2 regions of the Streptomyces sp. NPDC102402 genome follow, and region 1 is predicted to be linked to the other one. Evidence: riboswitches for the same ligand, from Rfam matches in the RefSeq annotation. Region 1 holds a riboswitch; the other holds the start of a gene.

What was found. A riboswitch is a leader RNA that binds a small molecule or an ion and turns the genes downstream of it on or off. The one in region 1 is predicted to bind cobalamin.
Region 2: another riboswitch for cobalamin. It lies ahead of ACIRJR_RS09085 (ribonucleoside-diphosphate reductase subunit alpha); the one in region 1 lies ahead of metE (5-methyltetrahydropteroyltriglutamate--homocysteine S-methyltransferase).

What each region holds. Positions count from the first base shown of each region.
Region 1 covers NZ_JBIWKR010000009.1:245,160-250,248, forward strand. Annotated here, with positions in the region: gene cobF (precorrin-6A synthase (deacetylating)) at 1-185, opposite strand, end outside; gene metE (5-methyltetrahydropteroyltriglutamate--homocysteine S-methyltransferase) at 355-2,673, opposite strand; cobalamin riboswitch at 2,836-3,052, opposite strand; gene ACIRJR_RS25665 (S1 RNA-binding domain-containing protein) at 3,368-3,952, opposite strand; partial or broken gene ACIRJR_RS25670 (isocitrate lyase) at 4,078-4,325, opposite strand; gene ACIRJR_RS25675 (alpha/beta fold hydrolase) at 4,369-5,089, opposite strand, start outside.
Region 2 covers NZ_JBIWKR010000002.1:916,145-921,233, reverse strand. Annotated here, with positions in the region: gene mctP (monocarboxylate uptake permease MctP) at 1-864, shown strand, start outside; gene ACIRJR_RS09090 (GNAT family N-acetyltransferase) at 1,013-1,516, shown strand; cobalamin riboswitch at 1,556-1,692, shown strand; gene ACIRJR_RS09085 (ribonucleoside-diphosphate reductase subunit alpha) at 1,825-4,221, shown strand; gene ACIRJR_RS09080 (ribonucleotide-diphosphate reductase subunit beta) at 4,221-5,089, shown strand, end outside.

The DNA.
Region 1 (5,089 bases):
GGCGTCGTCACGTGCTCATCGAGGATGTCCCGTCGCAACCGGGTGAGGGAGTCCTTCCCGTTGCCCTTGCCCAGAACGAAGAAGACATCCGCTCCGCGCATGGCCTTGACGGCGGCCAACGTCAGATGGTCGGGGTCACCGGCTCCGATGCCGATGACCAGAAGACGCCTGAGCCCGGTACTCATCCGGTGGTGTTCCTCTCATGGGCATCCTGGCCTTCCCGCCGGGGCCGCCGCACCTGGGGTGAGCCGAGGAGCGCTGTGACGACCTCATCGAGGTCGGGGGACTTCTCCACTGCTCGCTGTGCTGCGGCCGGGGCGCCTGAGGGGCGCCCCGGCCTTCGGAGTGTTCCGGTCAGCAGGCGGGCAGTTCGCCTCGGACCGTGCGTGCCGCGGTGACGAGGTTCTCGAGTGACGCCCTGGTCTCGGGCCAGCCTCGGGTCTTGAGGCCGCAGTCGGGGTTGACCCAGAGCCGTTCGGCGGGGATGGCCTTCAGCCCCTTGCGGAGCAGTGCGGCGGCCTCCTCGGCGTCGGGCACGCGCGGCGAGTGGATGTCGTACACGCCGGGACCCGCCTCGCGCGGGTATCCGTGTGCCGCCAGCTCGCGGGCGACCTGCATGTGGGAGCGGGCGGCCTCCAGGCTGATGACGTCGGCGTCCAGGTCGTCGATGGCCTGGACGATGTCGCCGAACTCGGCGTAGCACATGTGGGTGTGGACCTGGGTGTCCGGCCGTACGCCGCTGGTGGTGAGCCGGAACGACTCGGTCGCCCAGGCCAGGTAGGCGGCGTGGTCGGCCGCACGCAGGGGCAGGGTCTCGCGCAGAGCGGGCTCGTCGACCTGGATGACCGAGGTGCCCGCGTGTTCCAGGTCGTTCACTTCGTCGCGCAGTGCGAGTGCGACCTGGCGGGCGGTGTCGCCCAGAGGTTGGTCGTCGCGGACGAAGGACCAGGCGAGCATGGTGACCGGGCCGGTGAGCATGCCCTTGACGGGCCGGCCGGTGAGCGACTGGGCGTACGTCGTCCAGCGCACCGTCATCGGTTCGGGGCGGGAGACGTCGCCGGCCAGGACCGGCGGGCGGACGTAGCGGGTGCCGTAGGACTGGACCCAGCCGTGCTGCGTGGCGAGGTACCCCGTCAGCTGCTCCGCGAAGTACTGCACCATGTCGTTGCGCTCGGGTTCACCGTGGACCAGGACGTCCAGGCCGGTCTTCTCCTGGAAGGCGATGACGTCACCGATCTCGGCCTTGATGCGGTCCTCGTATCCGGCGGTGTCGATGCGTCCGGTCCGCAGGTCCGCGCGGGCGGTGCGCAGTTCGGCGGTCTGCGGGAACGAGCCGATGGTGGTCGTCGGCAGCAGGGGGAGGCCGAGGTGTGCGCGCTGGGCGGCGGCCCGCTCGCCGTAGGGCTGGGAGCGGCGGCCGTCGGTGTCGGTGATCGCGGAGGCCCTGGCCCGTACTGCCGGATCGCGGGTGACAGGAGAGTCGGAGCGGGAGGCGAGGTCGGCGCGGTTGGCGGCGATCTCGGCGGTCACCGCGCCGGTGCCCTGGGACAGCCCCTTGGCCAGGGTGACGATCTCGGCGGTCTTCTGCCGGGCGAAGGCGAGCCAGCGCAGGATCTGCGGGTCGATGTCCTTCTCCGGCGCGGTGTCCAGGGGGACGTGCAGCAGGGAGCAGGACGCGGCTACATCGACCCGGTCGGCGAGGCCGAGGAGCGTGGCGAGGGTGGCCAGGGACTTCTCGTAGTCGTTGATCCAGATGTTGCGTCCGTTGACGACACCGGCGACGAGCCTCTTTCCCGGGAGCCCGCCGACGGCGGCGAGGTCCCGGAGGTTGGCTGCGGCCGCGCCGGTGAAGTCCAGCGCCAGGCCCTCGACCGGGGCCTTCGCCAGAACAGGGAGAGCCTCGCCGAGCCGGTCGAAGTAGGACGCGACGAGCAGCTTGGGGCGGTCGGTGAGGGCGCCGAGGTCCCGGTAGGTGCGTGCGGCGGCGTTCAGCTCGGCGGATGTGCGGTCCTGGACCAGAGCGGGCTCGTCGAGCTGCACCCACTCGGCACCGGCGGCGCGGACATCGGCGAGCACCTCCTCGTACACCGGCAGGAGGCGGTCCAGAAGGGTGAGCGGTTCGAAGTCGGCCGGTGCTCCGGGTGCGGGCTTGGCGAGCAGAAGGTAGGTGACAGGGCCGATGAGCACGGGCCGGGCGGTGTGTCCGAGCGTGAGGGCTTCCTTGAGCTCGGAGACCTGCTTGGAGGAGTCCGCGGTGAAGACGGTGTCCGGGCCGAGCTCGGGCACGAGGTAGTGGTAGTTGGTGTCGAACCACTTGGTCATCTCCAGCGGGGCGACGTCCTGGGTTCCGCGCGCCATCGCGAAGTAGCCGTCGAGAGAGTCGGCGTGGACGGCCTCGCGGTGCCGCTGCGGGACGGCGCCGACCATGACGCTGGTGTCCAGGACGTGGTCGTAGTAGGAGAAGTCTCCTGTGGGGAGCTCATGGATGCCGGCATCCGCCAGTTGCCGCCAGTTGGACCGGCGCAGTCCGGCTGCCGTCTCCTGGAGGGCGGCGGCGGTGATCCGGCCCTTCCAGTAGCCCTCGATGGCCTTCTTCAGTTCCCGGTTCGGGCCCTGGCGGGGGTAGCCGTACACGGTGGCTCGTGCCGCCGCGGCCGCGGGCTTCGCTGTCACGGAAATCTCCTTCGCGAGATGACTCCTTGAGATCCCGGAGACAGGACACGGACGCGAAGGGATGACGCACCGGACGGAACACGTGCACGCCCTCGGCGTGAGGTTCTGCCTGGTATGTACGCCGACCCGCCCACGAGGTCACCGGGATATCCGTACGCGAGTGGTCGCGTACGGGCAACGGGCAGGTCTTCGGACTCGCGGGCACATCTGCCGGGGCAGACTCCTACTGGCCGTCGCTTCCCGGATCCGTCCGGATCCAGTGCTCTTGACGGCGGTCGTTCCCACTCACCGCTGCGGGGCAGTCCCGGATTCCCACCGGGTTCCCTCTTGCGACGCGTCTGCCTGGCGGGCAGGGCGAACCAGCTGCACCGGCCACCATAGAGGGTCGAGCGCTCCTCGGACGTCGCCGTCCAGATCCCCGGGACGTGACGTGAGCCACCGGGGCCGTCCGGCGGGGAGCGCAAGCGGGGCGGGCAGCAGACCACCGTCCGCCGCCCGCCCTCCTCCACAGCACCGCCGAGCCTCTCGGCCCGGCAGCGACCCGGTGTTCCTCAGGCGTGGAACCCGCGACCGATCCCGCCACCTGCCACAACGCCCGTTGCCGACCGGAGGAGATGGCCGCGGCCGTGCCCACTCGGCATCTGTGAGATCGCCCCGCCCCATGCTCACCTCAACGATCCGGGCACGGAGGCCGTCACGTGGGCAGCACGCCCCCTGCGTACCGGCCGCTCTCCGGACTGGAGAGGAACACCCGGCGGCCTGGCAGATCGACTTCCCGGACGACGACGGCAATCTCATCTCCGACCTCGAAGCCCTCTGCCGGACCCGCCGCAGGGCGCCCGTCGATCTCTCTGGACGGGACCAGCCCCAAGATTCCGTCCTCGAGCTCGACGAAGATGCCGATGGGAACCACCTTCGCAACCGTCCCGCGGAATTCCTGGCCACCCACCGTGCGTTCGGCGAAATCCTGGAAGGGGTCGCGCTCCAGTGCCTTCAAGGACAGCCTGGCCTCGGCGTTGTAGGTGTCGAACCCAAGGAACTCGCAGGCGACACGCTGCCCCACCTGAACAACATCGGTGGGATGATCGAAGCGCCGCCAGGACAGTTCGGGGATACCGAGGAACCCGACACCGGGCAGGGTGGGATGATCAGGCCCGTCGTCCAGGGCCACGAAGACCCCGAACCGTTCGACCGCCGCGACGGTGCCGGACAGGATGTCGCCGCAGTGCAGGGACTCCAGGAACGCCCAGAGTTCCGGGCTCTCAGACTGCCGATCCATACCCGCAACCCTGGCACACGACGTCATGTGCCAGCCATGTCCGCAAGCTGAAGCGACCGCCGCGGTCACGCCGTTCGATCCGACGGACCGTGGAAGGCCGGCCGCAGCGATTCACACAGGCCCTGGTGGAACTGCTGTTCCTGGGTGGAGCCGGTCAGCGCGGTGGTGGAGGAGGCCGGGTTGACTGCCGTAGAGATCTGGCCGAAGCAGCCGGTGCCGACCTCACGCTGTGCTGCACCGCGCTGAAGCCGTACTCCTGTGCTGCGAACCCGTGCTCCTGGATGTCGACGTAGGCGGTCATGCCGTGCTCGGCGTAGCCGCGGGCCAGGTGGATCATGCCGTGGACGAGGGAGTGGGATCCGGCCTGGGCGATCAAGTTCCGGACGCCGTCGGAAGCCGGAGTACCGAGAACGGGTTCAGCCTTGGAAGAACCCGATGAGCTTCGGCGCGAGTTTCTTGGGCGCCATGACCACCGCTCCGTGATTGAGGCCCTGGAGCGTGTGATGGCCGGCGTCGGGCAGCACCTCCGTGACCGCCCGCGCGGCGCTCTGGAAGCCGTCCGGGCTCTTGGACCCGGTCATGACCAGGGTCGGTGCAGTCGCGGGCGACCACATCCCGGCGGTGAGGGGTCTGCCCTGCTGGGTGTCGCCCATGACCGCGATGTCGTAGGGCAGGGTAGGGGCCATCGCCTTGAGGTTCGACCACACTCCGGGCATCAGCCGCATCGATCCGACCATGAACGCGGGCATGCCCTGGGCCTTGGTCATGAAGACCTTGACCGCCTCGCCGCGCCGGTCCTCGGCGATCAGACCGTCGATGTGCCGTGCGAAGTCCCGCGGCGGTCCGAAGTCGCCGGGGGCGACGGCGAAGGGCGGCTCGTAGAGCGCGAGGCGCTTGATGTCCAGGCCGGCCGCGGCTGCGCGCAGAGCGAGTACCGCACCGGACGAACTGCCGAACACCGAGGCAGAACCGCCCGCATGCTCGATCAGCGCCGCGATGTCGTCGATCTCGCGCCCCACCGTGTAGTCGGCGTTGTTGCCGCTCGCGCCCCGGCCGCGGCGGTCGTAGTTGACGACGGTGAAATGCGGGGCGAGGAGCCGGGCGAGTTTCCTGGTGTCGGAGCGGTCGGCCAGAGCC
Region 2 (5,089 bases), on a different contig from region 1:
TACGCCACGCTGGCACTCGGCTCGGCGCTGGCGCTCTTCATGTATCCCCACTCGATCACGGCGACGCTCTCCAGCCGCAGCCGTGAGGTGATCCGGCGCAACACCACGATCCTGCCGCTGTACTCGCTGATGCTCGGTCTGCTCGCCCTGCTCGGCTTCATGGCGATCGCCGCCGGGATCAAGGTCGACAACGGCCAGCTCGCGATTCCCCAGCTGTTCGAGAACATGTTCCCCGACTGGTTCGCCGGCGTGGCCTTCGCCGCGATCGGCATCGGCGCCCTCGTGCCCGCCGCGATCATGTCGATCGCCGCCGCGAACCTCTTCACCCGCAACATCTACAAGGACTTCATCAAGCCCGACGCCACCCCGGCCCAGGAGACCAAGGTCTCCAAGCTGGTCTCGCTGCTGGTGAAGGTCGGCGCGCTCGCCTTCGTCCTGACCATGGACAAGACGGTCGCGATCAACTTCCAGCTGCTGGGCGGCATCTGGATCCTCCAGACGATGCCGGCGCTGGTGGGCGGCCTGTTCACCCGGTGGTTCCACCGCTGGGCACTGATCGCGGGCTGGGCGGTCGGCATGATCTACGGCACGGTGGCCGCCTACGGCGTCGCCAGCCCGACCCAGAAGCACTTCGGCGGGTCCTCCAAGGAGATCCCGGGTATCGGCGAGATCGGCTACATCGGTCTCACCGCGTTCGTGCTGAACGTCGTCGTGGTGGTCGTGCTGACCTTCGTCCTCAACGCGGTGAAGGCCCCGGCAGGCATCGACGAGACGTCCCCGTCCGACTACACCGCGGACGTGGGCGACCCCGGCGTCCAGGAGAAGCTCCCGCCGGCCACGGTGGGCGCGCCGGGAGGTCACTGACCCACGGCGGCTCCCGAGCCCGAGGAGGCCCCGGCAGGGCGAACAGAACCCCTGCCGGGGCCTCTTCGCGCGACCGGCCCCCGACGGTCCCGGTGCCACGGCCGAATCGGGGGAGCGCCGGTCCGGCACTCTGCGGCACACTGCGCCCATGGACGTATCGATCAGACCGATCCGGGCCACGGAGCACCAGGAGCTGGGCGAGATCACCGCCCAGGCGTATCTCGGTGACGGGCTTCTCGACTTCGGCGCCGAAGATCCCTATCTGGAACAGCTCCGCGCCGTGGACCGCCGGGCGGCCGAGGCCGACGTGCTGGTCGCGGTGGGGGCCGACGGCGACGTGCTGGGCGGTGTCGCCTACGTCCCTCCCGGCAGTCCGTGGGCCGACATCGCCGGGGAGGGCGAGGCGGAGTTCCGGATGCTGGCCGTCTCACCGGCCGCCCGTGGACGGGGAGCGGGCGAGGCGCTCGTACGGGCCTGCGTCGACCGGGCGCGGGCCGCGGGAGGCCTCTCCGGGATCGTCCTGTCGACGCATCCGGCCATGCACGGCGCCCACCGGATCTACCGGCGCCTGGGCTTCGCGCGCTCCCCGGAACGGGACTGGAGCCCACTGCCCGGCCGCCCTCCACTCCTCACGTACCGTCTGGATCTCTGACCTTCGCGACACAAGATGTGGGGGCTTCTTCAATCAGCAGCCCCCACATGTATGCTCGACCTCGCTGTCGTCGCAGGGGAATCCGGTGCGAATCCGGAACTGTCCCGCAACGGTGTGATCGGTGCGCTTTTCCGCACCGCGGAGTCCGAGGACCTGTCGACAGCGCGTCCGGCTCGACCGAACCGGACGACGAGACGTCCGGGCTTCGCGGAGAGCCGGTGGACGCCGCGCACCGTGCTGCCCTCTCCGGGTGCCGTGTCCGGCTGCCCCGTATCCGCAGGCCCTGAGCCCAGCGAGGGATAGCCCCAGTGACCATCGCGCCAGCAGACCCGGTTTCAGCCGCGGAACTCGAAGGCCGCACGACCGACGCGCCCGGGACCGCACTCCTGCGGACCCTGACCGGTCTCACCGCCGATCTGCCCGACACCGACCCCGGACGGGTCGCCGCCGCCGCGCTGCGCGGCCGCAACGCGCGGTCGGACGAGGCAGAGCTGAGGTCGCTGGCCACCGAGGCCGCCGCCGGCCTGATCTCCGAGGACCCGGCCTACTCCCGGCTGGCGGCCCGGCTCCTGACTCTGGCCATCGCGGACGAGGCGGCAGGCCAGGGCGCCGTCTCCTTCTCCGCCTCGGTCGCCGTCGGACACCGCGAGGGCCTGATCGCCGACCGCACGGCCGAGTTCGTCACCCTGCACGCGGACGCGCTGGACGCCCTGGTCGACCAGGCGCTCGCCGACGGAGCGGACGACCGCTTCGGCTACTTCGGGCTGCGGACACTGCACAGCCGGTACCTGCTGCGTCACCCGCTCACCCGTGAGGTCGTCGAGACCCCGCAGCACTTCATGCTGCGTGTGGCCGCCGGGCTCGCCGAGGACACCTCCGAGCACGCCCTGGGCGAAGTCGCCGCGCTGTACGGCCTGATGAGCCGGCTCGACTACCTGCCGTCCTCCCCCACCCTGTTCAACTCCGGCACCCGGCACCCCCAGATGTCCTCCTGCTACCTGCTGGACTCGCCCAAGGACGAGCTGGACTCGATCTACGACCGCTACCACCAGGTGGCACGGCTCTCCAAGCACGCGGGCGGCATCGGTCTGTCGTACTCCCGCATCCGCGCCCGGGGTTCACTCATCCGGGGCACCAACGGGCACTCCAACGGCATCGTCCCGTTCCTGAAGACGCTGGACGCCTCGGTCGCCGCGGTCAACCAGGGCGGCCGGCGCAAGGGCGCGGCAGCCGTGTACCTGGAGACCTGGCACGCGGACATCGAGGAGTTCCTGGAGCTCCGCGACAACACCGGCGAGGACCAGCGGCGCACGCACAACCTCAACCTCGCGCACTGGATCCCGGACGAGTTCATGCGCCGCGTCGACGCGGACACCGAGTGGTCGCTGTTCTCTCCCGCCGCGGTCCCCGAGCTGGTCGACCTGTGGGGCGAGGAGTTCGACGCGGCCTACCGGGCGGCGGAGGCCAGGGGACTGGCCCGCAAGACCATGCCGGCGCGTGAGCTGTACGGCCGGATGATGCGGACGCTCGCGCAGACCGGGCAGGGCTGGATGACGTTCAAGGACGCCTCCAACCGAACGGCGAACCAGACCGCCGAGCCGGGCCGCGTGGTGCACTCCTCGAACCTGTGCACGGAGATCCTGGAGGTCACCGACGACGGCGAGACGGCCGTCTGCAACCTGGGTTCGGTCAACCTGGGCGCCTTCGTCGAAGGCGGCTCGATCGACTGGGAGCGGCTGGACGCCACCGTGCGCACCGCCGTGACCTTCCTGGACCGGGTCGTCGACATCAACTTCTACCCCACCGAGCAGGCCGGGCGCTCCAACGCCCGCTGGCGGCCGGTGGGCCTGGGCGCCATGGGCCTCCAGGACGTCTTCTTCCAGCTGCGCCTGCCCTTCGACTCCCCGGAGGCCCGCGCGCTCTCCACGAAGATCTCCGAGCGGATCATGCTCGCCGCCTACGAGGCGTCCTGCGGCCTCGCGGAGAGGTCCGGCCCGCTGCCCGCCTGGTCCGAGACCCGGGCCGCCCGTGGTGTGCTGCACCCCGACCACTACGACACCGAGCTGAACTGGCCGGAGCGCTGGGACGCCCTGCGCGCCAGGGTCGCGAAGAGCGGGATGCGCAACTCACTGCTGCTCGCCATCGCGCCGACGGCGACGATCGCCTCGATCGCCGGGGTGTACGAGTGCATCGAGCCGCAGGTCTCCAACCTCTTCAAGCGCGAGACGCTCAGCGGCGAGTTTCTCCAGGTCAACGGCTATCTCGTGGCGGAACTGAAGAGGCTCGGCGTCTGGGACGCCCGCACCCGTGAGGCACTGCGCGAGGCGAGCGGCTCCGTCCAGGGCTTCGCCTGGATCCCCGATGACGTGCGGGCGCTGTACCGCACGGCGTGGGAGATCCCGCAGCGCGGCCTGATCGACATGGCGGCGGCCCGTACGCCGTTCCTCGACCAGAGCCAGTCGCTCAACCTGTTCCTGGAGACGCCGACGATCGGCAAGCTCTCCTCGATGTACGCGTACGCCTGGAAGCAGGGGCTGAAGACGACGTACTACCTGCGTTCGCGCCCGGCGACCCGGATCGCCCGCGCGGCGTCGGGCAAGGCCGCCGCCTCCGCCCCCATTCCCGTACAGCAGGCTTCGGCGCCCGACGCGGACGCGATCGCCTGTTCCCTCGAAAACCCCGAGTCCTGCGAGGCCTGCCAGTGATGAGCTCCGACAACGCCAAGAACCTGCTCGACCCGGGCTTCGAACTGACCCTGCGCCCCATGCGCTACCCGGACTTCTACGAGCGCTACCGGGACGCGATCAAGAACACCTGGACGGTGGAGGAGGTCGATCTCCACTCCGACGTCGCCGACCTCGCCAAGCTCTCCCCCGGTGAGCAGCACATGATCGGCCGGCTGGTCGCCTTCTTCGCCACGGGCGACTCGATCGTCTCCAACAACCTGGTGCTGACGCTCTACAAGCACATCAACTCGCCCGAGGCGCGGCTGTACCTGTCGCGTCAGCTGTTCGAGGAGGCCGTGCACGTCCAGTTCTATCTGACGCTGCTCGACACCTATCTGCCCGACCCGGAGGACCGCGCGGCGGCCTTCGACGCGGTCGAGGAGATCCCCTCGATCCGCGAGAAGGCGCAGTTCTGCTTCCGCTGGATGGACTCGGTCGAGAAGATCGAACGCCTGGAGACGAAGGCCGACCGCCGCCGCTTCCTGCTCAACCTGATCTGCTTCGCCGCGTGCATCGAAGGACTGTTCTTCTACGGCGCGTTCGCCTACGTCTACTGGTTCCGCTCGCGCGGTCTGCTGCACGGTCTGGCCACCGGTACCAACTGGGTGTTCCGTGACGAGACGATGCACATGAACTTCGCCTTCGAGGTCGTGGACACCGTCCGCAAGGAGGAGCCGGAGCTCTTCGACGACGAGCTCCAGCAGCAGGTCACCGACATGCTGAAGGAGGCCGTCGAGGCGGAGCTGCAGTTCGGCCGGGACCTGTGCGGTGAGGGGCTGCCCGGCATGAACACCGAGTCGATGCGCCAGTACCTGGAGTGCGTCGCCGACCAGCGGCTCACCCGGCT